3 regions of the Frigoribacterium sp. PvP032 genome follow, and region 2 is predicted to be linked to each of the others. Evidence: predicted binding sites of a transcription regulator. Region 2 holds the regulator's gene; each other region holds the start of a gene.
What was found. Region 2 encodes HrcA, which represses chaperone genes, less so after heat shock. Its sites were predicted from a motif close to TTNGCACTCGNNNNNNNCGAGTGCNAA; they were not measured.
Positions count from the first base shown of each region.

Region 1: the regulator HrcA is predicted to act here: its motif matches at 4,335-4,361, upstream of groL (chaperonin GroEL).
Region 3: the regulator HrcA is predicted to act here: its motif matches at 1,003-1,029, upstream of groES (co-chaperone GroES).

Region 1 covers NZ_JAFIBM010000001.1:2,985,732-2,995,674, forward strand. Annotated here, with positions in the region: gene JOE35_RS13730 (response regulator transcription factor) at 1-289, shown strand, start outside; gene JOE35_RS13735 (HAMP domain-containing sensor histidine kinase) at 357-2,105, shown strand; gene groL (chaperonin GroEL) at 2,675-4,294, opposite strand; gene JOE35_RS13745 (cold-shock protein) at 4,428-4,631, opposite strand; gene JOE35_RS13750 (LytR C-terminal domain-containing protein) at 4,841-5,455, opposite strand; gene JOE35_RS13755 (DUF3263 domain-containing protein) at 5,482-5,775, opposite strand; gene JOE35_RS13760 (DUF2332 domain-containing protein) at 5,900-6,862, opposite strand; gene msrB (peptide-methionine (R)-S-oxide reductase MsrB) at 7,047-7,475, shown strand; gene JOE35_RS13770 (nitroreductase family protein) at 7,475-8,041, shown strand; gene JOE35_RS13775 (hypothetical protein) at 8,058-8,240, opposite strand; tRNA gene JOE35_RS13780 (tRNA-Thr) at 8,407-8,480, shown strand; gene JOE35_RS15705 (MarR family winged helix-turn-helix transcriptional regulator) at 8,531-9,058, opposite strand; gene JOE35_RS15920 (FUSC family protein) at 9,186-9,943, shown strand, end outside.
Region 2 covers NZ_JAFIBM010000001.1:1,804,546-1,814,488, forward strand. Annotated here, with positions in the region: gene lepA (translation elongation factor 4) at 1-1,248, shown strand, start outside; gene JOE35_RS08300 (DUF1990 family protein) at 1,252-2,004, shown strand; gene hemW (radical SAM family heme chaperone HemW) at 2,007-3,233, shown strand; gene JOE35_RS08310 (SGNH/GDSL hydrolase family protein) at 3,452-4,234, shown strand; gene JOE35_RS08315 (acyltransferase) at 4,191-5,360, opposite strand; gene JOE35_RS08320 (DUF4870 domain-containing protein) at 5,562-6,044, opposite strand; gene hrcA (heat-inducible transcriptional repressor HrcA) at 6,256-7,278, shown strand; gene dnaJ (molecular chaperone DnaJ) at 7,373-8,491, shown strand; gene JOE35_RS08335 (16S rRNA (uracil(1498)-N(3))-methyltransferase) at 8,494-9,237, shown strand; gene JOE35_RS08340 (HIT domain-containing protein) at 9,318-9,722, shown strand; gene JOE35_RS08345 (PhoH family protein) at 9,712-9,943, shown strand, end outside.
Region 3 covers NZ_JAFIBM010000001.1:3,185,763-3,195,705, forward strand. Annotated here, with positions in the region: gene rarD (EamA family transporter RarD) at 1-448, opposite strand, end outside; gene groES (co-chaperone GroES) at 622-918, opposite strand; gene JOE35_RS14695 (SAM-dependent methyltransferase) at 1,060-2,247, shown strand; gene JOE35_RS14700 (hypothetical protein) at 2,302-2,730, opposite strand; gene JOE35_RS14705 (DUF4190 domain-containing protein) at 3,366-3,740, opposite strand; gene tsaD (tRNA (adenosine(37)-N6)-threonylcarbamoyltransferase complex transferase subunit TsaD) at 3,842-4,936, opposite strand; gene rimI (ribosomal protein S18-alanine N-acetyltransferase) at 4,933-5,475, opposite strand; gene tsaB (tRNA (adenosine(37)-N6)-threonylcarbamoyltransferase complex dimerization subunit type 1 TsaB) at 5,472-6,146, opposite strand; gene JOE35_RS14725 (SDR family oxidoreductase) at 6,345-7,091, opposite strand; gene JOE35_RS14730 (helix-turn-helix transcriptional regulator) at 7,251-8,099, shown strand; gene JOE35_RS14735 (right-handed parallel beta-helix repeat-containing protein) at 8,181-9,943, opposite strand, start outside.

The DNA of each region.
Region 1 (9,943 bases), 1.2 Mb from region 2:
CGAGCTCACCATGGACCAGGACACCCACGAGGTGACGATCGGCGAGACGGCGATCGAGCTCAGCCCGACCGAGTTCAAGCTGCTCCGCTACCTGATGCTCAACCCGAACCGCGTGCTGTCGAAGGCCCAGATCCTCGACCACGTGTGGGAGTACGACTTCAACGGCGACGCCGGCATCGTCGAGAGCTACATCTCGTACCTGCGCCGCAAGCTCGACCAGTTCTCGGCCGAGCCGATCATCCAGACGAAGCGCGGCTTCGGCTACATGCTCAAGGCCGCCAAGGCCTGACGCGGAACGACCACCGGTGGCGCCGGGGGGCCTCGGCTCCCAGGCGCCACCGGTATCTTCGCTTCTCATGCACGAACGCCTGTCGCAGTGGTGGAACGAGATCTCCATCCGCACCAAGATCACCGGGATCACGGTCACCTTGGTGACCCTCGGCCTGCTGGTGGCGGGTCTCGGCACCATGACGGTCCTCAGCACGTACCTCTACGGCCAGGTCGACCTGTCGCTCAAGTCGGCGGCCGAGAGCTTCACGGCCGCGTCGCCCAGCGCGACGAACGCCCAGTCGTGCACCGTGACCTTCGGCGCGACGAGCAGCAGCTTCGTCGCCCTCTTCCGTGAGGACGGCACGCGGATCTGCGACAACGCCGACGAGCTGCAGGGCGGCACGGGGCCCGACCTCTCGGCCGTCGACCTGCCGAAGGCGGGCAGCACCGCCGAGCCGATGAGCGTGTACAACTCCGACCACGACCAACAGTGGCGCATCTACGCCTTCGACAAGACGCTGACGCAGCGCGACCAGACGACCGGCGTCGTCGAGCAGATCGACGCCACGATCGTCACCGGCACCAACCTGGCCAGCACCAACGCCGTCATCGGGCGCTTCAGCGGCATCTTCCTGGGTTTCGGCGTCTCGGTCATCGTGCTCGGCGCCGCCCTCACCCGCCTGCTCGTGACGTCGACCTTCTCCCCGCTGCGCGACGTGGAGGCCACCGCGGCCCGCTTCGCCGACGGCGACTTCAGCCAGCGACTCGACTCGACGACGCCCAACACCGAGGTCGGCAGGCTGAACCGCTCGCTCAACACGATGCTCAGCCGCATCGACTCGGCCTTCGACGACCGTTCGCGCACCATCGACCAGATGCGGCGATTCGTCGGCGATGCCAGCCACGAGCTCCGCACCCCGCTCGTCAGCCTCCGCGGCTACGCCGAGCTCTACCGGATGGGCGCCCTGACGAAGCCGGAGGACGTCGCCCAGGCGATGGACCGCATCGAGAAGGAGGCGATCCGGATGGGCGTCCTCGTCCAGGACCTGCTCGCCCTGGCACGTCTCGACGAGTCCAAGCCCCTCGAGCTCGGCCCGGTCGACCTGGTCGCCATCGCCCGCGACTCCGCCCTCGACACGATGGCGTCCAACCCGGACCGGGACATCGCGGTGGTCGTGCACGACCCGGTCGTCAACGCGGACGCCGACGAGGTGACGGTCGCCGTCCCGCCCGCCTCGCCGGACGACGCCGCGGCCGTGCAGGCCGGATCGACGGGAGCGATCTCGTTCGCCGGAGCGACCCTCGCGCGCCTCCGTGGGCTCAGGGCTCGCGCGGTTCGAGCGGGCGAGACCGTGGGCGACGAGCAGTCGGGCGACCCGGCAGGTCACGGCCCGCAGGCGCCGGCCGTGGTGCTCGGCGAAGAGAACAAACTGCGTCAGGTCATCACCAACCTGATGGGCAACGCGATGCGCTTCACCGAGCACGACAGCCCGATCGAGCTCGCGGTGCAGTCCGACCCCGGCCGTGGGGTCGCGACGATCGACATCGTCGACCACGGCGAGGGCATCCCGCCCCAGATCCGGGAGAAGATCTTCCAGCGCTTCTGGCGAGCAGACTCGTCACGGACCCGCGACACCGGCGGCTCGGGCCTCGGCCTGGCGATCGTCTCCGGAATCGTGTCGGCGCACGGCGGCAGCGTGGACGTCTTCGACACCCCAGGAGGCGGTGCTACCTTCCGTGTCGCCCTGCCGCTCTTCCCGGACGTCGGCGGCGCCGGGGTCGCTGCGGGCGCTGGTGCTGGCGCCGAGCAGGCGCCCGCGACGCCCGCCTCCTAGTACCCCAGGCTCTCCACCCGTGATCCGAGAGTGATCTGCGTCGCCGAGGCCGCAGTGCCCAGTCGCCGAGGCGCGCGCCGCCCGGATCACTCTCGCCTTGCGACCCCAGGCCCCTGAGAAGGTGCGGCGCAGCCGCGGCCCCTCCCCGCTCACGCGCCCCACCCGTAATTCGCGCGCGACCCGCCCTTCGGGCGCCGCGCCTCCTGGACGGAGACCGAGTCCGCACGCGGATCACTCTCGAATTACGGGGTCTGCGCACATGCCGACCGGCGAGCCTCCTGTAGCGGAGAATCCGGGTACAGCAGGGCCCACGCGCACGCAGCGGTCGGGTTCTGCTGCGCGCCGCACGAACGTGCGGCCCGCGGCACCGCGCAAGCCGACCTGCGCGCACGCAACAACGGATTTTCCCGCTGTTGCGAGGCGTGAAGACACCGCGTGGTCGGCATTTGCGGAAGAACACCCACGCGCACGCGCGTGGGAACGCCGAAGGGCGGCTCCCCCGGAGGAGAGCCGCCCTTGCGGTGTGACGGTGCAGCAGCGCAGCAGTACAGCAGCGCTGCAGGCGCGGACTAGAAGTCCATGCCGCCCGAGGGGTCGCCGGCCGGGGCCGGGTTGCGCTCGGGCTTGTCGGCGACGACGGCCTCGGTGGTCAGGAACAGACCAGCGATGGAGGCGGCGTTCTGCAGGGCAGAGCGGGTCACCTTGGCCGGGTCGATGATGCCCGCGGCGATCATGTCGACGTACTCGCCGGTCGCGGCGTTGAGGCCGTGTCCGACGGGCAGGCTGCGGACCTTGTCGGCGACGACGCCGGGCTCCATGCCCGCGTTGAAGGCGATCTGCTTCAGCGGAGCGTCGATCGCGACGCGCACGATGTTCGCGCCGGTCGCCTCGTCGCCCTCGAGGTGCAGCTCGGCGAGAGCTGTCTTGCCGGCCTGGATGAGGGCGACGCCACCACCGGCGACGATGCCCTCCTCGACGGCTGCCTTCGCGTTGCGGACGGCGTCCTCGATGCGGTGCTTGCGCTCCTTGAGCTCGACCTCCGTGGCCGCGCCGGCCTTGATGACGGCGACGCCGCCGGCCAGCTTGGCGAGGCGCTCCTGGAGCTTCTCGCGGTCGTAGTCGCTGTCGGTCGCCTCGATCTCCGAGCGGATCTGACGGACGCGGCCCGCGATCTGCTCGGGGTCGCCGGCGCCCTCGACGATGGTCGTCTCGTCCTTCGTGATGACGACCTTGCGGGCACGACCGAGCAGGTCGAGCGTCGCGTTCTCGAGCTTGAGGCCGACCTCTTCTGCGATGACCTGGCCACCGGTGAGGATGGCGATGTCCTGCAGCTGGGCCTTGCGGCGGTCGCCGAAGCCGGGGGCCTTGACGGCGACCGACTTGAAGATGCCGCGGATCTTGTTGACGACCAGGGTCGCCAGCGCCTCGCCGTCGACGTCCTCGGCGATGATGAGCAGCTGCTTGCCGCTCTGGATCACCTTGTCGACGACGGGGAGGAGGTCCTTGATGTTCGAGATCTTCGAGTTGACGATGAGCACGTAGGCGTCCTCGAAGACGGCTTCCTGGCGCTCGGGGTCGGTCACGAAGTACTGCGACAGGTAGCCCTTGTCGAAGCGCATGCCCTCGGTCAGCTCGAGCTCGGTGCCGAAGGTGTTCGACTCCTCGACGGTGACGACGCCCTCCTTGCCGACCTTGTCGATGGCCTCGGCGATGAGCGCGCCGATGGTGGGGTCGGCGGCGGAGATCGAGGCGGTGGCCGCGATCTGCTCCTTGGTCTCGATGTCCTTCGCGTCGGCGAGGAGCTGGGCCGAGACGGCCGCGGCGGCCTTCTCGATGCCGCGCTTCAGCGAGATGGGGTCGGCGCCTGCGGCGACGTTGCGGAGGCCCTCACGGACGAGCGCCTGGGCGAGCACGGTGGCGGTGGTGGTGCCGTCGCCGGCGACGTCGTCGGTCTTCTTGGCGACCTCCTTGACGAGCTCGGCACCGATCTTCTCGAACGGGTCGTCGAGCTCGATCTCCTTGGCGATGGAGACGCCGTCGTTCGTGATGGTGGGGGCGCCCCACTTCTTCTCGAGCACGACGTTGCGGCCGCGCGGGCCGAGCGTGACCTTCACCGCGTCGGCCAGGATGTTCAGGCCGCGCTCGAGGCCACGACGGGCCTCTTCGTCAAAAGCAATGATCTTAGCCATGTGTTTCCTCGTCCCTCCCGGACGTCATGAAGCAGAAGCATTGGCACTCACCAACGGCGAGTGCCAGGGACGATTCTGGCACTCTCACCTATGGAGTGCAAGTGAGCCTGCACCTCACGACGCCGGTCGGGGGTCAGGCCAGGCGGACGCTCTCCGCCTGCGGGCCCTTGTCGCCCGTGCCGACCTCGAAGACGACCGCCTGGCCCTCCTCGAGGACCTTGTAGCCGTTCATGTCGATGGCCGAGTAGTGCACGAAGACGTCCTGCCCGCCCTCCGTCACGGTGATGAAGCCGTAGCCCTTCTCCGCGTTGAACCACTTGACGGTGCCCTGTGCCATGGTGCTGCTCCCCTTGCTGTTCGCTGCACGCGGCGGTCGTGCCGCGCGCAGGGGTCGTGCCGGTGCCGACCAGGACCAGATGCTAGCCAGGGCAGGCAGGCCCGCAGAAGCCCTCGGCGCGGGGTTAACCCGTCAGAAGTGACGAATTCACACGTTCCGCAACGGGGCGGCAACACGTCCGCAACGGGACGGCAACGGGGAGGTGCCCCTCAGGACGCGTAGTCCGCCCCGAGCACCACCGTGACCGACGAGTCGGGGAACGCGTCGCTCAGCTCGACGGCGGTCGTCCCGAGGTCGCGCGCCACGCCCAGGGCGACGGCCTCGTCGGCCTCGTCGGCGTAGTAGACGATCGTCGTCGTCACGGTGCCGTCGGCGTTGCCCTGCCCGGCGACGGTCCAGCCGGTCTCGGCGAGGGCGAGCGACGCGCGGCCCGCGAGCCCGCTGGTGGTCGTGCCGTTGAGGACCGTGATGGTCGTGACGTCCGGGTCGACGGAGTCCGGGTCCGCGGGGGCGACGGTCTCCGCGGGAGTCGTCGGGGCGGCCGTGTCGTCGGTCGCGGCGTCGCCGGCGTCGTCGCCCGAGCCGTCGGACGGCGTGCCGGAGCCCGCCTCGGACGTCGCGTCCGACGTCGGCGAGACGAACTGGAAGCTGTCGTTGGCGACGCCGAGGTAGACGACGCCCGAGCCGACGAGGACGCCGACCGCGAGGGCGCACCACGCGAAGACGACCCAGCCGCGGCCTCGGCGCGCCTCGGCGCGGTGGGCCCCGACCCTGTCCAGGTCAGCGGGCACCTCGTCGAATCGGTCGCGGGGGTGTTTCGCCATGGTGTGGTGTCGGTCTTCCGTGTGGGTCAGCGGTCGGTCGGCCCGAACGAGCGGGCGGCCCTGGCCCGTGAGCGCTCGTCGCGCAGTCGCAGGAGCCTCCCCACGAGCATGGGCGAGTAGGCCAGTGCAGCAGGTCTGTCCAGCAGGGAGCCGAGCATCTGCTGGTAGCGCGCGGTGGTGAGGCCGAGCTCGCGCCGCACCGCCGCCTCCTTCTGTCCGGGCGAGGCGGGGGCGCGCTGCTCGAAGTCGAGCAGGGCGCGGTCGCGCTCGGACAGCGCGCTCGTGCGCACGTCTCCGCTGCCGGTGCCCTCGTCGCCCACTGCCCTGCCCCTCTCGGTCCCGGTCAGCTTAGGGGCGGGCGACGGAGCAGCCGGGGAGGCGCGGGGCGGTTCGCCGGGTCGGCCCGCGTCGCCAGCAGGTCGTCAGCAGGTCGTCAGCAGGTCGTCAGCCGGTCGTCCACAGACGGGTGCCGTGGGCGTCGCCCACCGCGAGCGCGCGCCCGTCGAGGGCGAGCACCGCGAACGCCTCGTCGCCCGGGACGCCGTCGGGCACGACGACGGGCACGTCGTGCAGCAGGCCGCGCCGCTCGTACGAGATCCACCGGGCGCCGAGACCCCGCACGGTGTCGACGAACTCCTGCCGCCGACGGCCGGGCAGGTAGACGAGGGTGCCGGTCGAGACGACGACGAGCGTCGCGTCGCGGGGCGCCTCGGCCGCGAGCCGCGCGAGATCGTCGACGGCGTCGCCCCGTTCGACCCGAGGAGGCGCGCCCCGGGCCACCGAGACCGCCTGCGCCAGCAGCGCGGCCCGGTCCGTCGCCCCGGGCGGCAGCAGCGCGTCGAGCCAGCCCACGTCCGCGGCCGAGCGCACGTCGAGCGGGTCGAGGTCGAGGCCGGCGCGCCAGACGACCTCGGGCAGCCGCACCTCGCTGAGGTCGCCGTGCACGGCGACCTCGAGCTGCACCGGGCTGTCGGCATCGCCCCAACGGACCTCGCCGGCACGGTGCCCGTAGCGGTCCGGCAGCAGGCCGAGGCCGGCCGAGGCGCCGACCTCGAGCAGCGCGACCGGGCCGTCGACCCGGGCGAGCGCGAGCGACACCGGGCTGGTCCGCCGCACGTCGTTGGTCTGGGTCAGCCGCCGCCCGAGCTCGTCGACGAACCGGTCGGGGTGGTCGAGCAGCCAGCGCCGCAGCTCGGGCCAGGGGCCGAGGGGCGCACCCAGCCACCTCGCGACCGCGAGCACGAGCGCGGGCTGGCGCCGCGCCTCCTCGGCTCGCTCGACCAGCGCGAGCACCTCGGCGTCGGCGGCGATCGCCCCGGCGGCCGCCGACCAGAGCGGGGAGCCGTCGAGCAGGACGGCGTCCGCGTAGGCGGCGAAGCGGTCGGCGAGCGTCGGGGGCTGGGGCACCGGCCGAGTCTCGCACCCCCGTGAGGCAGGACATGTCAGCCGGCCCTGTGAGCCAGCACCGAGGAGGCGGTCGCCCGGAATGAGCGTCGGCGGCACGGTGTTCAATGGAGAGTCCCCGACGAGCAGGCTGAGACGCCTGCGAGTCCCCCCTGACGCAGAGGAGTGCACGATGGCGAACGAGCCCGTGTCGTACCAGGTCGAGAAGTCCGACGAAGAGTGGCGTCGTGAGCTCGACCCCGAGGCCTACCAGGTGCTGCGCCAGGCGGCCACCGAGCGCCCGTGGACGGGCGAGCTGCTCGACGAGAGCCGTGCCGGCACGTACGCCTGCGCTGCCTGCGGCGCCGAGCTCTTCAAGAGCGGCACCAAGTTCGACAGCGGCTGCGGCTGGCCGAGCTTCTACGAGTCGGTCGACCCGAAGGCCGTGCAGCTGATCGACGACAACTCGCTCGGCATGGTCCGCACCGAGGTCCGGTGCGCGAACTGCGGGTCGCACCTCGGCCACGTGTTCCCCGACGGCTTCGGCACCCCGACCGGCGACCGGTACTGCATGAACTCGATCTCGCTCGACTTCAAGGCCGAGGGCTCCGCGACCGACGACCAGGCCCAGGCCTGATGGGCGCCGTCGCCGACGCTGCCCGCCGGCGACGGTCCCGCTCGAAGGTCACCGACGACGCCCCCTCGCACGAACAGCTGCTCGAGCTGGTGCAGGCGGCCGCGACCGTGGCCGACCACTCGTCGCTGCGACCCTGGCGCCTGATCGAGCTGCGGGGCGACGACCGGCTGCTGATCGGCCGCGGACTCGCGGAGGCGAGCGGCGCCGACGGCAAGTCGGCCGACAAGCTCGAGCAGAAGTCGCTCAGGGCACCGCTCGTCGTCGCCGTCGTCCTCTCGCCGGTCGAGAGCCGCAAGGTGCCCGAGTGGGAACAGGAGAGCGTCGCCTCGGGCGTCGCCCACCTGCTGTCGCTCGTGCTCGACGACGAGGGCTGGGGCGTCTTCTGGCGCACCGGCACCGACACCCGGCACCAGGCGGTGCACCGGGCCCACGGGCTGGCGCCGCACGAGAAGCTGCTCGGCTGGCTCTACGTCGGCGGACGCACCGAGCGCGACGAGAAGCCCCGCAAGCTGCTCGAGCCCGGCCGCTTCGTCAGCGCACCGGGCTCGGGATCAGTCTCGGCCTAGGCCGGGCCGCCCGCTGCTACCAAGACTTGCGGCTCTGCCCCACGACGGTGATCGGCAGCCAGAACGAGCCGGTCATCAGCACGATGCCCGCGAAGAAGACGAAGGCGTTGGGCTCGTCCTGCCCGAACGAGTACGCGAAGAGCGCGAAGCTCGCGAGCAGCAGGATGATCGAGCCGATGGCGGTCAGGACGTTGGTCATGGGAGCTCCTCGTGGTCGGTGCCCGGGGCGAGCGGGCGCGACCGCACGGGTCGCTGCAGCTCCTACTTCACCACTTCCCCCGGGTCAGCGCCAATCCTGCGTGACGTGCAGCCCGGCAACGCGCCCGTCGCACCGCCGACGTGCGGTCGGTAGGATGGTCGAGCCCGCCGCCTTGGCGCAGTCCGGTAGCGCAGTGCTCTTGTAAAGCGAAGGTCGTCGGTTCGAATCCGACAGGCGGCTCCCCCGGCCCCGTCCCGCCCCTCGGCGAGGCGGGGCCTTCTCCGTCCTGCTCAGCCCCGGCCCTCGAGGTCGAGCAGCATCGACCGGAGCCCCGCGGTCACCGCGGCGACGGCCACGGGGTCGAGCGACGTGGTCATCGCCGCCTCGGCCGCGAGCTGGACGTCGAGCACCTCGTGCAGCAGCTCGCGCCCCCTCGTCGTCGGCGAGACGAAGTAGCCGCGGGCGTCCGCCGGGTTGTCCGAGCGCTCGACCAGGCCAGCGGCCGTCAGCCCCTTGAGACGCTTCGTCACCGCAGGAGGCGACAGCAGCGTCTGCTCCGCCAGCCGCCCCGGCGAGGTGGGCACGTCGGTGCGCACCAGCGCGGCGAGCAGGTCGAAGTCGGCGCGGCCGATGCCGTGGTCGCCCAGCAGCTCGTCGCTGCGGCGCTGGATGATGCGCGCGAGCCGGGTGATGCGCCCCACGACGAGGACGGGCGACACGTCGAGGTCGGGCCGCAGCCGGCTCCACTGGTCGTGGACGAGGTCGAGGGCGTCGGTCACGGCGCGCGGCTCGTCGTCGTCGTGGGTCGGATCAGTCACGGGTGCATCCTACTTTGATTCACGGGTAAACTACTTTCCGTGCGCGATCCGGTCGCGCCGATCGCCACGCCCCCGATCACCCGCAGCCCCCGACGACGTGCGCTCCCGACGAGAGGACCTCTCGACCGTGCCGTCACGCCCGACCGTCACCACCACCTCCGGCAGCCCGTTCCCCCGTCCGCGCGACCTGTTGCGCGTGGGGCCGCACGCCGGCGCCCACGTGCCCGCGCTCCGCGTGGCCGTCTCCGTCGTGCTGCCGCTCGCCGTGCTCGTCGCGATCGGCCACGCCGAGTGGGCGCCCTACGCGACGTTCGGCGCCTTCGCCTCGGCGTTCGGCCGCGGGCTCGGACGGGTGCAGCGCCTCGGCATGCAGCTCGAGGCGGGCGCCCTGCTCGTCGCGGCGGTCGTGCTCGGCACCGCGCTCTCGGCGGCGTCGCTGCCCGCCGTCGCGCTGGTGCCGGTCGTGGCCCTCGTGGCAGGGCTGGCCTCCGTGGTCGCCGACGTCCGCGGCTGGAACCCGCCCGGCCCCCTCTTCCCCGTGTTCGGGCTCGGTGTCTGCGCGTTCGTGCCGGCGGTCCCGTCGAGCATCGCGGTCGCCGCCGTCGTGTCGTCGCTGAGCGTGCTGCTCGCCCTGGCGACCTCGCTCGTCGGCCTCGCCCGACGGTCGGGCCGGCGGGCACTCGCCGAGCCCGGCGCCCGGACCCTCCGACGCCCCGTCGTCGCCGTCGACCTGCGCCGGGCGCTCCTGCACGCCGGGGTCTGCCTCGTGGCCTCGCTCGCGGCGGGCCTGCTCAGCGTCGGCCTCGGGCTGCAGAACCCGTACTGGGCGATGGTCTCCGCCGTGGTGCCCGTCGTCGGACGTGCGACCTCGGGTCAGCTGCTGAG
Region 2 (9,943 bases):
GCCTCGCCTCGAGCGATGATCTTCGACTCCGTCTACGACAGCTACCGCGGCGTCGTGACGTACATCCGCATGATCGACGGCACCCTGCACCCGCGCGAGAAGGTGCAGATGATGTCGACCAAGTCGACCCACGAGATCCTCGAGATCGGCGTCTCGTCCCCCGAGCCGACACCGAGCCAGGGGCTCTCGGTCGGGGAGGTCGGCTACCTGATCACGGGCGTGAAAGACGTGCGTCTCTCGAAGGTCGGCGACACGGTCACGACCTCGGCGAAGCCCGCGACGGAGGCGCTTGCTGGCTACGTCGAGCCGCTCCCGATGGTCTACTCAGGCCTGTACCCGATCGACGGCAGCGACTACCCCGACCTGCGCGAGGCCCTCGACAAGCTCAAGCTGTCCGACGCGGCCCTCGTCTACGAGCCCGAGACCAGCGTCGCGCTCGGCTTCGGCTTCCGCTGCGGCTTCCTCGGCCTGCTGCACCTCGAGATCATCACCGAGCGCCTCGAGCGCGAGTTCGGCCTCGACCTGATCACCACGGCGCCGAGCGTCGTCTACGAGGTCACCACCGACGACAAGCAGACCGTCACCGTCACGAACCCGAGCGAGTTCCCCGGCGGCAAGATCGCCAGCGTCAGCGAGCCGATGGTCAAGGCGGCGATCCTCGCCCCGAAGGACTACGTGGGAGTCATCATGGAGCTCTGCCAGCAGCGGCGCGGCGCCCTGCTCGGCATGGAGTACCTCGGCGAGGACCGCGTCGAGATCCGCTACGCGATGCCCCTCGGCGAGATCGTCTTCGACTTCTTCGACAGCCTCAAGTCGAAGACCGCCGGCTACGCGAGCCTCGACTACGAGCCCATCGGCGACCAGGAGGCCGACCTGGTCAAGGTCGACATCCTGCTGCAGGGCGAGCAGGTCGACGCGTTCAGCGCGATCGTGCACCGTGACAAGGCGTACGCGTACGGGGTCCTCATGACGGGCCGCCTCCGCGAGCTCATCCCGCGCCAGCAGTTCGAGGTGCCGATCCAGGCGGCCATCGGCGCCCGGATCATCGCGCGGGAGAGCATCCGCGCCATGCGCAAGGACGTCCTCGCCAAGTGCTACGGCGGCGACATCAGCCGCAAGCGCAAGCTGCTCGAGAAGCAGAAGGAGGGCAAGAAGCGCATGAAGACCATCGGTCGCGTCGAGGTGCCCCAGGAGGCGTTCATCGCCGCCCTGAGCGGCGACACCGAGGCGAAGAAAGAGAAGAAGTAGCCGATGCGCCGTTCGACGCACGCCGAGACGCACACGACCTACGGAGAGGTCGGCGCGACGCAGGCGCCCGACCTGATGCAGTACCCGCCCAAGGGCTTCCGCCCGGCCGAGTACCGCACCAGGGTCGGTCACGGCGACGCGCGCTTCGAGGCGGCGTGGATCGCCACGATGACCTGGAAGATCCAGGAGCGCAGCGGGATCGACGTGCGGATCGACTCCGTCCCTCCCGTCGAGGAGGGCGGCTACCACCCGGTCACGTTCGACGACGACGGCGTCCCCGTCGACCCGGCCCACTGGGAGCAGGGCCGCGACGAGTCGCGCTTCGCGCCGGACGGCACCGCGTTCCTGACCGCGGGCACGACGGCCACCCTGTCGATCTCCGCCTACGGCCGCAGCGTGCAGGCGCCCGTGCGGGTCGTCTACGTCGTCGACGAGCCGAGGCGCAAGGGCTTCGCCTACGGCACCCTGGACGGCCATCCCGAGAGCGGAGAAGAGAGCTGGGTCGTCGACCAGACCGACGACGGCTCCGTCTGGTTGTCGATCCGCTCGTTCTCGCGTCCCAGCACCTGGCGCTGGAAGCTCGTGGAGCCCTTCATGCGGCGTCAGCAGGCGCTGTACACGCGTCGCTACCTCCGGGCCCTGAGCCTGACCGAGCCCGACGCCCCGGCCGAGGCCGACATCGACCTCGAGGCCGCCGCCGAGGCCGCCCACGACGACGAGATCCGCGAGCCCGGCTCTCGCCGGTCGGGCGACTGACGGTGCCAGGAGCCCTCCCGCTCGGCGACCCTGCCCCCGTCGACGGCTCGCTGCCCGCGTCGGTCGTCGAGGGTGCTGCAGACCGCAACTTCGGCGTCTACCTGCACGTCCCCTTCTGCCGTGTCCGCTGTGGCTACTGCGACTTCAACACGTACACGGGCGACGAGCTGCGCGGCGCCCGACGTGACGACTACGCGCAGGAGGCGGTGGACGAGGTGCGCCTCGCCGGTCGCGTCCTCGAGGGCGCCGGGCTGCCTCCTCGTCCGGTCTCGACCGTCTTCTTCGGGGGCGGCACGCCCACGATGCTGCCGCACACGGACCTCGCCGCCATGCTCTCGTCGGTCGTCGACACCTGGGGGCTCGTCGACGGCGCCGAGGTGACGACCGAGGCGAACCCCGACTCCGTCGACGCCGAGTACCTGCGGGCGCTGGCGGCCGCCGGCTTCACGCGCGTCAGCTTCGGCATGCAGTCCGCGGTGCCCAGCGTGCTCGCGACCCTCGAGCGCACCCACGACCCCGAGCGCGTCCCGCTCGTCGTGCGCTGGGCCCGTGACGCCGGGCTCGACGTCAGCCTCGACCTCATCTACGGCACGCCGGGCGAGACCCTCGACGACTGGTCTCGATCGCTCGACGTCGCCCTCGAGCAGCAGCCGGACCACCTGTCCGCCTACTCGCTGATCGTCGAGGACGGCACGAAGCTGGCCCGGCAGATCCGGCGTGGCGAGGTCGCCCAGCCCGACGACGACACCGCCGCGGACATGTACGAGCTCGCCGACGACCGGCTCGCCGCCGCGGGCTACGGCTGGTACGAGGTGAGCAACTGGGCGCGCGACGAGCAGCACCGCTCGCGGCACAACCTGTCGTACTGGCAGGGCCACGACTGGTGGGGCGTCGGCCCTGGTGCGCACAGCCACGTCGGGGGCGTCCGGTGGTGGAACGTGAAGCACCCGGCCGCCTACGGCCAGCGCATGGCCGCGGGGGAGTCGCCGGGGGCCGGCCGCGAGACCCTCGACGCCGAGACCCGGCGGGTCGAGCGCGTGCTGCTGGCTGTCCGGATGCGCGAGGGGCTGCCCACGACCGACCTCGACCCCGAGGGTCGCGCGGCGGTGGCCGGGCTGATCGCCGACGGCTGGGTCGAGGGGCGCGAAGCACTGGCGGGGCGCGTCGTCCTCACGCGGACAGGACGGCTGATGGCCGACGCCGTGGTCCGCCGGCTGCTGCCGGTCTGAGGGCCGACGCGTCGCGTCGCGGTGCGGCCGTCACGAGGTGCCGCCCGCGGACCGCTCAGGGCAAGGGCTAGAGCGCCCTCGATCGGGCGGTTGTCAGGATGCGCCGAACGGATCGGTCGTGGCCAGGCGGGTCTCGACCTGGCGGTCTACGTCCAAGGCTCTCCGGCGTCTGGTCAGGAGGTTCCCTCTAGGGTCGACGCATGGCGAGGAGATGGCGCGTGTCCCGGACCCGCGAGAGGGTCGTCTCCGTTCTGGCCGCTGCCGTCATAGTGCTGGGTGTAGCCGTACTGGCGGCGTCGTTCTTGGCTGTAGCCACAAGCCCTGGCGATCCGACGGCAAGTCAGATCACCGTCAAGAACCTGCCGCAAGATCCGCGCGTTCTGGTAATCGGCGACTCCTACACTGCCGGCTACGGGGCCGAGGATCCAGAACGGGACACGTGGGTCAATCGGACTTCGGCGTCTCTTGATTGGTCGGTGACTGTCGACGCAGTTCTGGGAAGCGGATACACGACTGTCGGCGGGCCCTCGTCGACCGGCGTGGGGACCTTTGGCGACAGGCTCTCCAGACACGAGCACGAGACTTTCGACCTCGTCGTGATCCAGGGCAGCCAGAACGATGTTCACACGAATCCGGACCGGCTGGTCAGGGCGGCCCAAGCGGCTCTGCGTGAAGCTAAGGATCTGTGGCCTGATGCAGCTGTCGTGATGATCGGTCCGTCCGCGCCGCTCCCTCGCGGAGAGGCTTACGTGGCCGCCTCAGAGACACTTCGAAAGGTCGCCGGCGGGGCCGACGTGCCCTTCGTAGATGCCGTCAACGGCCGATGGTTCACCACCAAGAACAGCCCCGCCATGACGGCTCCAGACGGTGGCCACCTGAACACTCGCGGCTACGCCTACATGGGTGACCGCATCACCGAGGCCATGCGGGACCTGATGGACGGCGAAGCAGGGTCGACTAGCGCACTGTCAGGGGAGAACTCAGCGCATCGGCTGCGTTAGCCACTGGCTTGTCGCGGCCCAACGCTCGAGCAAGCCTGTGGCTCGGGCGCTCGACCAACAAGAAGAAGCCCGTCCCCGTACACAGGGAGACGAGGACTGCTGCGGCGAGGGCCGCGTTGGAGCCGGGCCAGGCGGAAGCGAAAGCGATCACGATCGGCTCGTGCACCAGGTACAGGCTGAACGACACGATGCCTGCCCAGCGGAAGACGGGTGAGGACAGCAGACGGGCGAGAGGCAACCACACCGCTGCGGCGAGCAGGAGGGCCGTGACTCCGATGATGATCGCCGGGCGGGTCAAGAGATAGATGCGGGCTACGGGTCCGAACGGCATGAGCAGCCAAAAGGACGTCGTGAGCAGCGTGCCGATGACCACGACGGCGAGCCATCGGGCGTGGGACTCGCGTGTGCGCTTGAGCTGGTGCCAGACCGCGGGCCAGGCCTGGGCGAGGGCCGTCCCGATGAGGAACATCGGCATGTACGCGAGTGCTAGTACATCGGAGTAGAAGCCGTACGTGGACACGATCAGTGCGGCAACGATCTGGGCCGAGGGCTTGAGAGCCAACCCGGTAGCGATGAAAGCAGCGAGCAAGAGAGAGAACAGAACCTCCCACTGGAGGGACCAGAGGGGCGTGATCGCACCGGAGGGTCCTGCCAGGAGTGTCAAGTCCTTCTCTAAGTAGGACGTGACGTATTCGGGGACTCGACGGCGCAGCCAGACGCTGGCTTCACCGCCGCGGGGAAACACTGTGATGATCGTCGCGCCGAGTAGGACGGCGGCTGTGACGGGGATGTAGAGGCGCACCAGCCGTGCCGGCAGATAGGTGCGCCAAGTGAACTTGGGCGAACTGACGGCGAGGCCGAGTACGAAACCGGAGAGCACGAAGAACAGGTAGACCGCCTCGGTGCCAGCCCACAGGAGATGCAGCGGCGTGTGTACGAGCCACGCGGTCGTGCCCGTGGCGGGGACGTTCGTGTAATAAGGGTCAGCCAGGCCTGGCTTGGTGAGCAGAGTGTGGTGCGCAAGAACGATGAGCGCTGCAGCTCCTCGTAGGCCGTCGAGGGAAGTCAGGCGAGGGGCGGGCGACAGTAAGCGGGATGCCCCGGGTGACGCGAGGTGTCTTGACACGAGCCAAGGTTAGGCGAGGTCGAGCAGGTCGGCCGTCATTGGGCGGCGGTTCAAGAGGTAGGGACCGACCTGGCGCGCTGCAGGCTCGAAATTAGGCGGCTTGCGCCCCACAGCGGGCGAGTCAGTCGGGGTATGTGGGCCGACACGACGTGAGGCGCGCCTCCCGGAGGGGAGACGCGCCTCGACGGCCGAGCGGACGGGCTACGCCTTGATGAACTCGATGCTCAGCGGGTACTTGTAGTACTCGCCCCGGTTGGCTGCGAGGGCCGCGATGATGCCGAAGACGATCACGACGATCGCCGCCGCGAGCGTGATCAGGACGCCGATGCCGAGGAACGACGTCGCACCTCCGATGACGTAGGCGATCACCATCGTCAGCTGGAAGTTCAGCGCGACGCGGCTGTGCTCACGGACGAACGGGCCGCGGTCCTTGAGCACGAGGTAGCCGACCAGCGGGGCCACGAAGCTGAGCAGGATGCCGCCGACGTGGATCAGCGTGGCCCAGAGCTTCTCGTCCTCGGGGCGCATCGGCTGGACGGGCTGCGGGGCGCCGTAGCCGGGCTGCTGGCCGTAGCCGGGCTGGCCGGGCTGCTGGCCGTAGCCGGGCTGGCCCTGACCGGGCTGCTGCTGCCCCCAGCCGGGCCCCTGAGGGTCGTTCGGCTGGGAAGGAGGGGTGTCGGTCATCTGTTCACCTGTTCGTCGTCGGCGCTGGCCGGGCTGCCGGACGAGGTGGTCCGGCGGGCGTCACGGCGAGCATAGGGCAGGCAGGAGGCGCGGGTCGAGTACCCCCGGACGGTCTCGTGACGTAGGATTGGCAGTCTGGCAGGACGAGTGCCAGCGAGCTCGGGTCGTCGTCGTGACGAGCCCCGCCGGCCGTGCGAGAGGGAGGTGCGTCGTGGTCTCTGAACGTGGTCTCGAGGTGCTGCGCGTCATCGTGCACGACTACGTCGCGTCCCGCGAGCCCGTCGGCTCCAAGTCGATCGTCGAGCGGCACCACTTCGGCGTCTCCGCCGCGACGATCCGCAACGACATGGCCCTCCTCGAAGAAGAAGAGCTGATCGCGGCACCGCACACCTCGTCGGGTCGGGTGCCGACCGACAAGGGCTACCGGCTCTTCGTGAACCACCTCGCCGACCTGCGACCCCTCAGCAGCGCCCAGCGCCAGGCGATCGAGACGTTCCTCGGCGACTCCGCCGACCTCGACGAGGTGCTCGGCCGCACCGTGCGCCTCCTCTCGCAGCTCACCAACCAGGTGGCGCTGGTCCAGTACCCCTCCTTCTCGCGGGCGCGCGTGCGGCACGTCGAGCTGGTCAGCCTGGCCGAGCGCCGCGTCATGACCGTGCTCATCACCGACACGGGCCAGGTCGAGCAGCGGCTCGTCGAGCTGCCCGTCGCCGTCGACGACGAGTTCCTCGCCGAGCTGCGCCGCGCGCTGAACGCGGCCGTGGGCGGCACCGAGCTCAGCGCCGCGGCCGCGCTGCTGGCGGATCTGCACGAGGGCTTCCGCCCCGAGCACGCCGTCGTGGTCGGCATCGTCGTCGCCAGCCTGGCCGAGCAGCTCGCCGCGGGGCGGCAGGAGCGCCTCGTGATGGCCGGCGCGGCCAACCTCGTGCGCACCGGCGACGACTTCAGCGGCGACCTCTACCCCGTCCTCGAGGCGATCGAGCAGCAGGTGGCGCTGCTGCGCCTCTTCGGCGAGATGCAGCTCGACGCGGTCGACGTGGCCGCGAGCATCGGACGGGAGAACGCCTCCTTCGGCCTCTCCCAGGCATCCGTGCTCGCGAGCGGGTACACCTCGACGGGCAGCGAGGTCGCGCGCCTCGGCGTGCTCGGCCCGATGCGCATGGACTACTCGACCAACATGGCCGCCGTCCGGGCCGTGGCCCGCTATCTCTCGTCGCTGCTCTCCGAGCGCTGACGACCCGCACCTCCTCGGCCCTGCGCACCCGCGCCGCGCCCCCTGACCAGACCCCACGAGACCACCCCCAGACACCAGAGGCAGACGAGAACAAGTGGCAGATCATTACGACGTGCTCGGAGTCGACCGGTCGGCGACGCCGGACGAGATCAAGAAGGCGTACCGCAGGCTCGCGCGCGAGCTGCACCCCGACGTCAACCCGAGCCCCGAGGCGTCCGAGCGCTTCAAGGACGTCACGCACGCCTACGACGTGCTGAGCGACCCGCAGCAGCGCGAGCGCTACGACCTCGGCCCGCAGGCCGGGTTCGGCGGCGGCGGAGGGGGAGGAGCGGCCGGCTTCGGCGACATCTTCGACGCGTTCTTCGGCGGCGGAGGAGGCGGCGGCCAGCGACAGGGGCCCCGGTCGCGTCGTGAGCGCGGCCAGGACGCGCTGCTGCGGCTGGAGGTCGACCTCGAGGAGATCGTCTTCGGCACCACCCGCGACATCGAGGTCGACACTGCGGTGCTCTGCGAGACCTGCAACGGCTCGTGCTGCGCGCCCGGCACGTCGCCCCAGACCTGCGACATCTGCAACGGCTCTGGCCAGATCCAGCGCACCGTCCGCTCGCTGCTCGGCAACGTCATGACGTCCAGCCCGTGCGGCACCTGCCGCGGCTACGGCACGGTCATCCCCAACCCGTGCCCGACCTGCCAGGGCCAGGGCCGCGTGCGGGCTCGGCGGACGATCCCGATCGACATCCCCGCGGGCGTCGACACGGGCATCCGCCTGCAGCTGCCGAGCCAGGGCGAGGTCGGCCAGGCCGGCGGACCCAACGGCGACCTCTACCTCGAGGTGAAGGTGCGCCACCACGACATCTACAGCCGCGACGGCGACGACCTGCTCGCGACCCTGGAGGTGCAGATGGCCGACGCCATCCTCGGCACCGAGACGACCCTGCACGCTCTCGACGGCGAGGTCGAGATCGAGCTGAAGCCGGGCACCCAGAGCGCCGACGTCATCACGATCCGCGACCGCGGCATCACGAAGCTGCGCGGCACCGGACGCGGTGACCTCAAGATCGGCGTGCAGGTCGTGACGCCGACGAAGCTCAGCCACAAAGAGCGAGAGCTGATCGAGAAGTTCGCCGCCGGACGCCGCTCGGCGGCGCCCGAGCTGTCGCAGTTCCAGCAGGGCCTGTTCGGCAAGCTCCGCGACCGGTTCCTGCACTTCTGATCGTGGCCCACTTCTACCTGGTCGACGACCTCGCCGACGCATCCGTCGGCAGCACCGTCGTGGTCGAGGGGCAGGAGGCGCGGCACGCCGTCACGGTCAGCCGGGTCCGGGTCGGCGAGTCGCTGTCGCTCGGCGACGGGCGGGGCACCTCCGTGCGCGGCGAGGTCGTCGAGGCCACGGACTCGCGGCTCGCGCTGGTCGCCGCAGACGTGACCAGGGTCGACCGACCCGCGACGCAGCTCGTGCTGGTGCAGGCCCTGGCCAAGGGCGACCGGGACGAGCTCGCCGTCCAGGCCGCCACCGAGCTCGGGGTCGACGAGGTCGTCCCGTGGTCCGCCGCGCGCAGTGTGTCCCGCTGGGAGGGCGCGAAGATCGCGAAGGGCACGGCCCGGTGGCGTGCGATCACTCGAGAGGCGACCAAGCAGGCGATCCGGCCCTGGGCACCGGTCGTCTCCGACCTGGTCTCCACGAAGCAGCTCTGCGCGAGGGCCGTCCGCGAGACGGTGCTCGTGCTCGAGCCGACCGCGGAGCGGGCGCTCTCTGACGTCGCCCTCGAGAGCGAAGGAGGCGCACCGTCGTCCGTCCTGGTGGTGGTCGGCCCCGAGGGCGGCATCTCCCCGTCCGAGCTCGAGCTGCTCGCCGGCGCGGGGGCCGTCCCTGTGCGGCTCGGGGACTCCGTGCTCCGGACCTCGACGGCCGGGCCGGCAGCCCTCGCCGTCCTCAGCGTGAGGCTCGGGCGCTGGTAGGGGCCGAGGCCGCCTCCGTCGGGCCGGCCGAGGCGGCCGCCGCCAGGCCCGTGTCGGCGGCCACGACTACCATGGACGACATGTCCGAGACAGAGCCAGCACCGACCGAGCCGTCGGTCTTCAGCCGCATCGTCGCTCGCGAGATCCCTGCAGACGTCGTCTTCGAGAGCGACGCGCTGATCGCGTTCCGCGACATCGCGCCCCAGGCGCCGTTCCACGTGCTCGTCGTGCCGAAGACCGAGCGCCACCGTGACGTCGTCGCGCTCGCGGCGGCAGATCCCGCCCTGCTCGCCGAGATCGTGTCCACCGCTTCTGCGCTCGCGTCCGACCGGGCTCTCCTCGGCGACGAGGTCGTCGCGGCCTCGGGCGGCACGGGCGAGTTCCACCTGATCTTCAACACCGGCGCCTCTGCCGGCCAGACCGTGTTCCACGTGCACGCCCACGTGCTCGCAGGCCCCCTCGAGGAAGGCTCCCTTGCCCACTAGCGAGACCCGATCCACCGACCCTCAGCCCACAGGCGAGGGCACCGTGCGCGTCGACCTCACCGTCGACGGCGTGGCCATGGTCCAGCTGCTCGGTCCCCAGGACCGGCTGCTGCGCACCGTCGAGAAGCGGTACCCCGACGTCCGCGTGCTCGTCCGGGGCAACGAGGTCGCCCTCGAGGGGCCGACCGCGTCCGTGGGACGTGCCCGCGTGGTCGTGGACG
Region 3 (9,943 bases), 1.4 Mb from region 2:
CGGTGCCGACCGTGATGACGACGACGGCCACGGCGCTCAGGCCGATCGCGACCCACTGCACCGGCCGGAGGCGCTCGCGCAGCACCAGCACCGCCAGCAGCACCGTGACGATCGGGTTGATGAAGTACCCGAGGGCCGCCTCGACGACGTGCCCCGCCAGGGTCGCGACGATGAAGGTCGTCCAGTTGACGACGATGAGCACGCCGGCCAGCGCCATCGTGCCGACGACGCGACCCTGACGCAGGAGGGCCAGGAACGCCGGGAACCCTCGCGTCACGGCGAGCAGCACGACGCAGAACGCGAGCGAGAACAAGATGCGCCACGAGACGATCTCGAACGGCCCCGACGGCGACATGAGCAGGAAGAACACCGGCAGCACGCCCCAGAGCCCGTAGGCGCTGACGGCGTAGGCGAGACCGCCCGACGAGGAGGTGCGGGGACGGTTCACGAGAGCGCTCTGCGGTTCACGAGACGACTCTAGGGCGGGCCGCCGTCACCGGACACGGCCACTCCTGCCACGCTGGCTCGCTCTGCTGCCGTTCCGCCTGCGCAGCCTGCCCGGGCACGACGAAGGCCCCCGCCTGGGCGGGGGCCTCCGGATGGAGCAGGTGCGTCGTCTGCCTAGCGGACGATGACGGCGAGCACGTCGCGCGCCGAGAGGACGAGGTAGTCCTCGCCGGCGTACTTGACCTCGGTGCCGCCGTACTTGCTGTAGATGACCTTGTCGCCGACTGCGACGTCGAGCGGCACGCGGTTGCCGTTGTCGTCGATGCGACCCGGTCCGACAGCCACGACCTCGCCCTCCTGGGGCTTCTCCTTGGCGGTGTCGGGGATCACGAGGCCGGAAGCCGTGGTCTGCTCGGCTTCGACCTGCTGGATGACGATGCGATCTTCGAGCGGCTTGATGGAGACCGACACGGTTGACCTCTGCTTTCTCGGAACTTCGTAGAACGTGGGCTGGCACTTGCCACGTGCGAGTGCCAGATCAACTGTAGAGCCGAACTGGCACTCGGTCAATCCGAGTGCCAGAGTCGGGCGGGGATGGGCGAGACTGGGGTCATGGACACCGCTGAGCTTCTCGACGTGCTCTCGCCCGAGGGGCTCCGACTGCTCGACTCGCTCCCCCCGTGGAGCGCGTCGGACGACGTCGTCGCGTCGGTCGCAGCCCTCCGCCGACAGGGCCACTCCCCCTCACTGGTCGCCGCGGTGCTCAGCCAGTCCCGGCTGCGGGCCAAGGCCGTCGCGAAGTTCGGCGACTTCGCCAGCCGCATGCTCTTCACCGAGGCCGGTCTCGAGCAGGCCACGCGCCTCCCCGTCGCCGCCCGTCACGCCGGCCGTTACCGGGCTGCAGGGCTCGGCAGCGTCGCCGACCTGGGCTGCGGCATCGGCGGCGACGCGCTCGCCCTCGCCGCCCTGGAGCTCGACGTGCTGGCGGTCGACCGCGACGAGGTCACCGCGGCCGTCGCCTCCTACAACCTGGCGCCGTGGGCGTCCTCCCGCGTCGTGCAGGGCGACGCCGCGACGGTCGACGTCGGCGACGTCGAGGGCGTGTTCCTCGACCCGGCGCGCCGCACGGCCGGGCACGCCGCGACGAGGCGGCTGGCCGACCCGGCCGACTGGTCGCCTTCGCTCGACGTCGCCTTCGGCTGGGCCGAGCGGCTGCCGACCGGCGTCAAGCTCGGCCCCGGCGTCGATCGCGAGCTGCTGCCCGTCGACGCCGAGTGCCAGTGGATCTCCGTCGACCGCGAGGTCGTCGAGGTCGGCGTCTGGTTCGGGCCGCTCGCCCGTCCCGGCGTGGGCCGGGCCGCGCTCGTCGTGGGCGCGCACGGAGCGGCCGAGCTGACCGCTCCCGCCGACTCCGACGACGTCGAGGTGGGGGAGCTCGGCGAGTACCTCTACGAGCCGGACGGCGCGGTCATCCGAGCCCGCCTGATCGGCGACCTCGCCCGACGGCTCGGCGCCAGGACGCTCAGCCGCGACATCGCCTGGCTCACCTCGGACGAGGCGGTCGAGACGCCGTTCGCGCAGGTGTTCCGCGTGGTCGAGACGTTCCCGCTCGACGAGAAGACCCTGAAGCGCGAGCTGCGCACGCGCGGCATCGGCCGGCTCGAGATCAAGAAGCGCGGCGTCGACGTCGACCCCGCGACCTTCCGCAAGCGGCTCTCGCTGCAGGGCACGCACTCCGCGACGCTGGTGCTGACCCGGGTGGCCGGCCGCCACGCCGCGCTGCTCTGCGAGCGGGTCTGACGATCGCCCCTCCCGAGGCCGGGCCCGTGAGGGCCAGCCCCGAGGAGGTGGGGGTCAGGACTGCCCGTAGCCTCCGTCGAAGGTGCCGGAGGACCCGCCGGGCACGCTCGCGAAGAAGACCCCGATCGCGACCCAGATGATGACGGCGAGGGCGATGCCGGCGTAGCCGACGATGATGCCGGGGAGCCAGAGCCGACGCGCGTGCCCCTCACGGCGGCTGGCGATGTGCCCGAGCACGACCGCGGCGATCGAGAACACGACCCCGGCGCCGAAGGTGACGAGCACCGCCAGGACGCCCACGAGCGACCCCACGAGCGAGAGGATGCTGAGGACGCTCGAGGGCCTGGTGGCCCCGGCGGCGGCGTAGGGCGAGTAGGCCGCGGCATAGGGCTGCTGCGGGGCGCCGTAGGGCAGCTGCTGCTGCTGCGGAGCGCCGTACTGCTGCTGCTGCGGGACACCGTACTGCTGAGGCTGCGGGGGCATGCCGTACTGCTGAGGCTGCGGGAGCACGCCGTACTGCTGAGGCTGCGGGGCGCCGTAGGGCTGCGCCGGCTGCTGACCCGGCTGGCCGTAGACGGGCCGCGGCGGAGCCTGCGGCGCACCGTACGGAGCCGACGCCGGAGGCTGCGGCGCACCGTACGGAGCCGACGCCGGAGGCTGCGGCGCACCGTACGGAGCCGACGCCGGAGGCTGCGGCGCACCGTACGGAGCCGACGCCGGAGGCTGCGGCGCACCGTACGGAGCCGACGCCGGGGGCTGCGGCGCGGACGGCGCGGCGCCCGGAGCGACGAACGGGTGGTGCGAGGGCTGGGGCGCAGGCGGCTGTGAAGCGGCGCCCGGGAACGCGGTGGGCGGCAGCGGCGGCGACGAGGCCGGGCGGTCGTGGCCGCCCGGGACAGACGAGGGAGCGGAAGTGGGGGCCGGCTGCTCGGAGTTCGGGTCGTCGGTGGCCATGAGGAGCCTTTCGCGTGCGGGGCTGCTGCGGACGAGTCGTGCGGTCGGCACGCTCAGGATGCGGGAACGGGGCCCGCGCCGGTGAGCGCGGACCCCGTCATGCTATCCACCGAGTCGATGAAGGAACTCAGGACCCCGATGCGGACTCGACGCCCGCAGACACCTCAGTAGGTGTTGTACTCGCTGATTCCGGTCGAGGCGGCGGCCGCGACGAAGATGATGATGAAGATGGTCGCGATGATGAACAGCGCCACCGCGACGTAGCCGAGGATCAGGCCCCACAGGGCCATGCTGCGGCCCTCTTCGCCGGTCTTCTTGATCTGGCTGAGCGAGATGTGGCCGACGACGATGGCGCCGATGCTCGCGATGCCCGTGAAGAAGCCGGCGATGCCGAGGATCAGGGCGACGAGCGCGAGCGAGTTGCGCTGGGCCGGGGCGCCGTAGCCGCCGTTCGGCGCCGGGGGCGCCTGGTACGGGTTCTGCTGGTAGGCGTCCTGCTGGTAGGGCTGGCCCTGGGGGGCCGGGTTCTGGTCGGTCATGTCCGGGGTCTCCTTGGTCGTGAGGCCCCCACCTTAGCGCGAGGGGCACGCGACGGCCCGGCGGGGCACGGCACCTGTGGACAGCCGAGGAACGGCTGTGGTCAGACCTGGACGACCGTCACCGGCAGCGTGGAGTCCGCCCCGAAGTCGAGCGGGGACGGTGCCCGCCCGCGCGAGACCAGCTGTGCGCCGAGGGCCGCGATCATGGCGCCGTTGTCGGTGCAGAGCGACAGGGGAGGCACGCGCAGCTCGACTCCGGCTGCGGCGCAGCGCTCCTCGGCGAGCTGCCGCACGCGGGCGTTGGCGACGACGCCCCCGCCGAGCAGGAGGCGCGGCACGCCGAGCTCGGCACAGGCGTCGAGCGCCTTCGTGAGCAGGACGTCGGCGACCGCCTCGCGGAAGCTGGCGGCCACGTCGGCGACCGGCACCTCCTGCCCCTCGTCTCGTCGACGTTCGACCCACCGTGCGACGGCGGTCTTGAGGCCGGAGAAGGAGAAGTCCCACCGGTGCGCCGCTCGGTCTTTCGGGAGGGTGAGCCCGCGGGGGAACCTGATCGCGGCAGGGTCTCCCCCGGCGGCGACGCGGTCGATGTGCGGCCCGCCCGGGTAGGGCAGGCCCAGCAGGCGCGCGACCTTGTCGAACGCCTCGCCCGCCGCGTCGTCGATGGTCTCGCCGAGCAGCTCGACGTCGTCGACCAGGTCGCGCACGTGCAGCAGGGAGGTGTGCCCGCCGGAGACGAGCAGGGCGACGGTCGGCAGCTCGAGGTCGCTGCCGTCGTCGCGCAGCACGTCGGCGCCGACGTGCCCGACGAGGTGGTTGACGGCGTAGAGGGGCTTGCCCGTCGACAGGGCTAGCGCCTTGGCCGCGCCGACCCCGACCATCAGCGCGCCGGCCAGCCCGGGTCCGCTCGTCACCGCGATCGCGTCGACCGCGTCGAGCGTCAGCCCCGCCTCGGCGAGCGCCGCACGCAGGGCCGGTTCCATCGCGTCGAGGTGGGCGCGGGCGGCGACCTCGGGGACGACGCCGCCGTAGCGTGCGTGCTCGTCCATCGACGACGAGATGACGTTGGCGAGCAGCTCGGTGCCGCGCACGATGCCGACGCCGGTCTCGTCACAGCTGGTCTCGATGCCGAGCACGACGGGCGCGCGGCGCACGTCGGCGTCGGCGACGGCCGAGGAGGCGGTGGTCTCGGTCACTGCAGCTGCTCGCTCTCGCTCGTCTCGGTCGTCGTGCCCGCGAGACCGCCGGTCGCGCCCGCGGGCTCGGTCGTGGTCGCGGGCACCCGCAGCCGCATGACGACCGCGTCGACGCCGTCGGGCATGTAGTACCGAGGCCGGACCGCGATGCCCTCGAAGCCGAGCGACTCGTAGAGGCCCTGCGCAGTCGGGTTGTCGGCGCGCACCTCGAGGAACACCTCGCGGACGCGGCGCCGCCGGGCCTCCGCGATCATCTGGCCCATGAGCGCCCGCCCGAGACCGGCCCGCCGCGCCTCGGGCAGCACGGCGATCGTCTGGACGTCGGCGTCGGGAGCCCCCGGCAGCACCATCAGCCCGCTGTAACCCACGATGCGGGTGTCGTCGCCGTCCGGCGTCGCGACCAGGTAGAAGCCGTCGCGGGAGGCGAGCTCGTGCTCCATCCCCTCACACGACCAGGCGTCGTTCGCGAAGACCGACGTCTCGATCGCCATGACGCCGTCGAGGTCGTCGACGGAGGCGCGACGCAGCCGGAAGCTCACTGGCTGACCGTCTTGGGCCGGGCCGCCGGCGTCACGTCCGGCTCGCGCAGGTAGAGAGGAGCGGCGTCGGCGAACGGACGGCCGTGCTCGAAGAGCCGCTCGGCCAGCATGCCGAGCGCGCCGGCCGAGACCACCGTGTCGTCGGGGTCGGTTCGAGGCCAGGCCGAGGAGGCGCCGGTCGCCTCGTCGAGGAGCGCCGGCACCACGAGCGCGGGCCCGCCGACCGACACGGGGAGGCCGTCGTCGTCGAGACCAGACCAGGCGGTCCACGCGACCTCGCGGCGGCGCGCGTCGGTCACGACGACGAGCGGGGAGTCGAGCCGGCCGCCGGCGTCGGCGACCGACCGGCCCGCCTCGACGCTCAGCCGCTCGAAGGCGATCGCGTCGTGGCTGCCGACCGCGAGGCAGGGCACGCCGGCGCCGAACGCGTAGGCACGGGCGGCGACGATGCCGACCCGGAGCCCCGTGAACGGGCCGGGCCCGACGCCCGCGACGACAGCGCTGAGGTCGTGCGGCGCGACCCCCGCCTCGGTCGTCACAGCCAGGATCAACGTGCCGATCACCTCGGCGTGCCGACGGGTGTCGGCGACGGACCGCTCGGCGAGGACCCCTCCGTCGCGGTCGACGACGGCGACGGCGGTGCCGGCTGAGGTGTCGATGGCCAGGATCACGAGGTCAATCGTAGGCGGTGCCGCCGACACGACCCGCGCCTCCTCGGCTCGGATCAGGCACCCGGCGCGTCCGGCGCGCCCGGCGCGCCCGGATCCAGGAAAGCGGCTGCGCGACTTCCTGATCTGTGCACGACTCAGGACTGCGGGTCCCTCCCCTGCGCAGATCAGGACTGGAGTTCCTGAATGAGGAGGCGCGGGTCAGCGGTGCTGCGAGAGGAGCGCGAGCACGTCGGCGTGGCGCCCCTCGGCCTCCGCGTCGCGGAGGAACCGGACTCGCTGCACGAGCACCTCCTCGACGTCGGGCTGCTGCTCGAGGATCTGCACGGTCTCGTCGAGGAACTCGTCGAGGGGCATGGCCGACTCGTCGTCCTGCTGGCCCATCAGCGTCGTCTGCACGGCCGGCGGCACGAGCTCGACGACCTGCAGGGGCGTGTCGGCCCACTGCACGCGGAGGCTCTGCGTGAACGAGTGCACGGCGGCCTTCGTGGCCGAGTAGGTCGGCGTCACGGGCAGGGGGACGAAGGCGAGGCCCGACGAGACGGTCATCAGCACACCGTCCGGCTTGGCCGCGAGCCAGGGGCCGAACGCGGCCGCGGTGCGGATCGTGCCGAGCAGGTTCGTCGTGACGATCGACTCGGCGACGTCCAGGTGGGCAGGGTCGCGCAGGTCCTCGGGGAGCATGATGCCCGCCATCGTCACGACGACGTCGAGGTCGGGGTGCTCGCGGGTGACGGTCTCGAACGCTGCGCGGATCGACTCGGGGTCGGCGACGTCGAGCTCGACGGCGTGCACGCCGGGGTGCGTCGCGACGATCTCGTCGAGCAGCGCGCGGCGGCGGCCGGCGACGATCACGGTGTCGCCGCGGGCGCTGAGGCGCTCGGCGAGGCCGAGGCCGATGCCCGACGTGGCTCCGGTGATCAGGACGGTGTTCCCGGTGGTCTTCATGGTGTCTCCTCTGTCGACCGGCCGTGGTCGAGCGGCCGTCGGGGCGCGGCGCCCCGTCGCGGTCCAGCCTGCGCCGCGCCTCCTCGACGGGGAAGGGAGCGCCTATCGGGGGAGCGCCGGTCCCTGGTCCGCTGCGCCCTCGGGGGCGAGGATGGGCGCATGGACCGTCCCGGACTCGCCGAGTTCCTCCGCGCACGCCGCGAGGCGCTGCAGCCCTCCGACGTCGGCCTGCCCGCCGGCGCCCGCAGACGCACCGCCGGCCTGCGCCGGGAGGAGATCGCGGCCGTCGTCGGGATGTCCGCCGACTACTGGGCCCGCCTCGAGCAGCGCCGGGGCCCGCAGCCCTCCGACCAGATGCTCACGGCCATCGCCCGCGGGCTGCGCCTCGACCTCGACGAGCGCGACCACCTCTTCCGTCTCGCCGGCCACGAGGCTCCGCGCCGCGCCCGGCGCTCGCAGCACGTCAGCCCCGGTCTGATGCGAGTGCTCGACCGCCTCGACGACACCCCGGCGCTCGTCATCACCGAGCTCGGCGAGACGCTGGCGCAGAACAGGCTGGCCACCGCCGTGTTCGGCGACGGCACGGGCTGGACGGGTCTCGACCGCAGCGGCGTGCACCGCTGGTTCGCCCACCCGGAGGCGCGCGGCCAGTACCCGGGGCGCGACCACGAGCACCAGGGCCGGCTCCAGGTCGCGCAGCTGCGCGTCGCCGCGTCGATGCCCGATCCTGACCCGCTCGCGGCACGTGTCGTGGCCAGCCTGCTCGCGACGAGCGACGAGTTCCGTCGCTACTGGGACCTGCAGGAGGTGGGCAGCCGATTCGACGAGCACAAGACCCTGCAGCACCCCGAGGTGGGCGAGATCGAGGTGCACTGCCAGGCGCTGTTCACCGAGGACCAGTCGCAGGTGCTGCTGGTGCTCACCCCCGTGCCCGGGTCAGGCGCCGCCGAGGCGCTGGCGCTGCTCGGCGTGGTGGGGGCACAGCGGTTCAGCGCGGCGCACGACTGAGGCGACGGGACCTGGTGTCCCGCCGCCTCCTCCCGCTGCCCGTCAGCCCTGCATCAGGGGCTGCCGATCAGGAGCTGCCGATCAGAAGGCGCCGATGCGCCTCGCCGTGCCGGGCTGGCCGACGAGCGCCGCGATGTCGGCGGGGAGCGACGCGGCGATCCCGACCGACGACGTCAGCAGGCTGACCATGGAGCCGAGGCCGAGCGCCGATCCCGTCTCGACGTTCCGCCACGAGGGCTTGGCGGCCGCGATCGCGGCGACCGAGTCGAGCCGGGTGACCGTCTTGTTGTCGCCTGCGCCCCAGCCCAGCAGGGTCGCCTGGGCGGTCGTCACGCGCTTGTTGAATGCGTTGCCCGTGACGACGATGCCCATCGAGTCGGCCGAGCGGCCCGTCTTGTTGTCGAGGACGTAGACCTGGAACCGACCGCCGCTGCCGAAGGCGTTGTTCGCGACCGTGATGTCGCCGGTCACCCAGCTCATGGTCGGGTCGGGGATCGGGCGTCGTCGGTCCTGCCCCGTGGCCGCGGTGGCCTGGCGGCGCTCGTCCTGCAGGATCTTCACGCCGATGTCGCTGAAGCCGCCGATCGAGTTGTTGTAGACGCGCACGTGGTCGGTGCCGATGATCTGCAGGCCGACCTTGCCGCCCGTCACCGTGTTGTCCGCGATGACCGCCTTGCTCGACAGCTCGAGCTGGATGCCCGTCCACTCGTTGTCGACGACCGTGTTGCCGGTGATGGTCACGTCGTAGACGGACTCGTCCAGCCACAGCCCGGAGCTGTAGTTGCGGCTGATGTCGTTGCCGGACACCGTGACGTCCCTGGCACGCGTGATCTTCACGCCGCCGGAGACCGGGGTCTCCTTGAACCGCTGCCAGTTGTTCTCCCGGACGACCGAGTCGGTCAGGCGGAGCCCGTACGAGGCGTTGCTGCCGATGCCGAGCATCCCGTTGCGCTCGACGGTCAGGCGGCTGAGGCGGCCGTCGTTGTTCTCGATGTTGAGGCCGATCATGGCGTTGTCCCTGACGACGAGGTCACGGGCCGTGGCCCCGACGTTGCCGAGCCGGACCGCGCCGCGGTCGGAGTCGAGGGTCGCGTAGCGGCGCACCCCGAAGCCCTGCAGGGTCGTGCCGGGCGACTGCACCCAGATGGCCTGCGTCTTGTTGCTCACCCGCAGCTCGTGGCCCGCGGGGTCGCTGCCGATCAGGACCCGCCCGGTGGTGGGGTCCGTCGCGAAGGTGCCCGGAGCGAGCTGCGCGGCGGTCACCTGCGTCAGCTGCGCGCCGTCGAGGAACACCTGGTCGGGCTTGGCCGCCAGGGGGAACGACGGCGAGAGGAAGCGGGGGTTGTCGGCGATGCCGAGCACGGCCGACGACGGGAAGAAGGACCACGGGGTGCTCCACGACGAGCCGGAGCGCTGCCACGACGTCACGGGCACCGAGCCGTCGAGCCACACGGCCTCGCGCGGGTAGGACTGGATCGTGATCGGCTTGCCGAACGGGACGACGACGCTCTCGTTGTAGCTGCCCGCGCGGAGCACGACCGTCCCGCCGGACTTGGCCGCGGCCACCGCCGCCCCGAGGGTCCTGAACGGAGCGGCCTGGCTGCCGGCGGCACGGTCGTCGCCGCCGGGCGCGACGAAGAGGGCGCCGGACGGGACCGGGTAGGAGGCGGTGCCCACCGAGGCGGAGCCCTGCGACGCGCTCGGCGCGGGCGCGGGCGCGGGCGCAGGCGCCGGAGCAGGTGCGGGTGCGGGTGCGGGTGCCGGAGCAGGGGCCGGTGCGGGAGCAGGCGCCGGGGCCGGTGCCGGTGTCGGCGTCGGCGTCGCGTCCTGCGGGGACTTCGTGA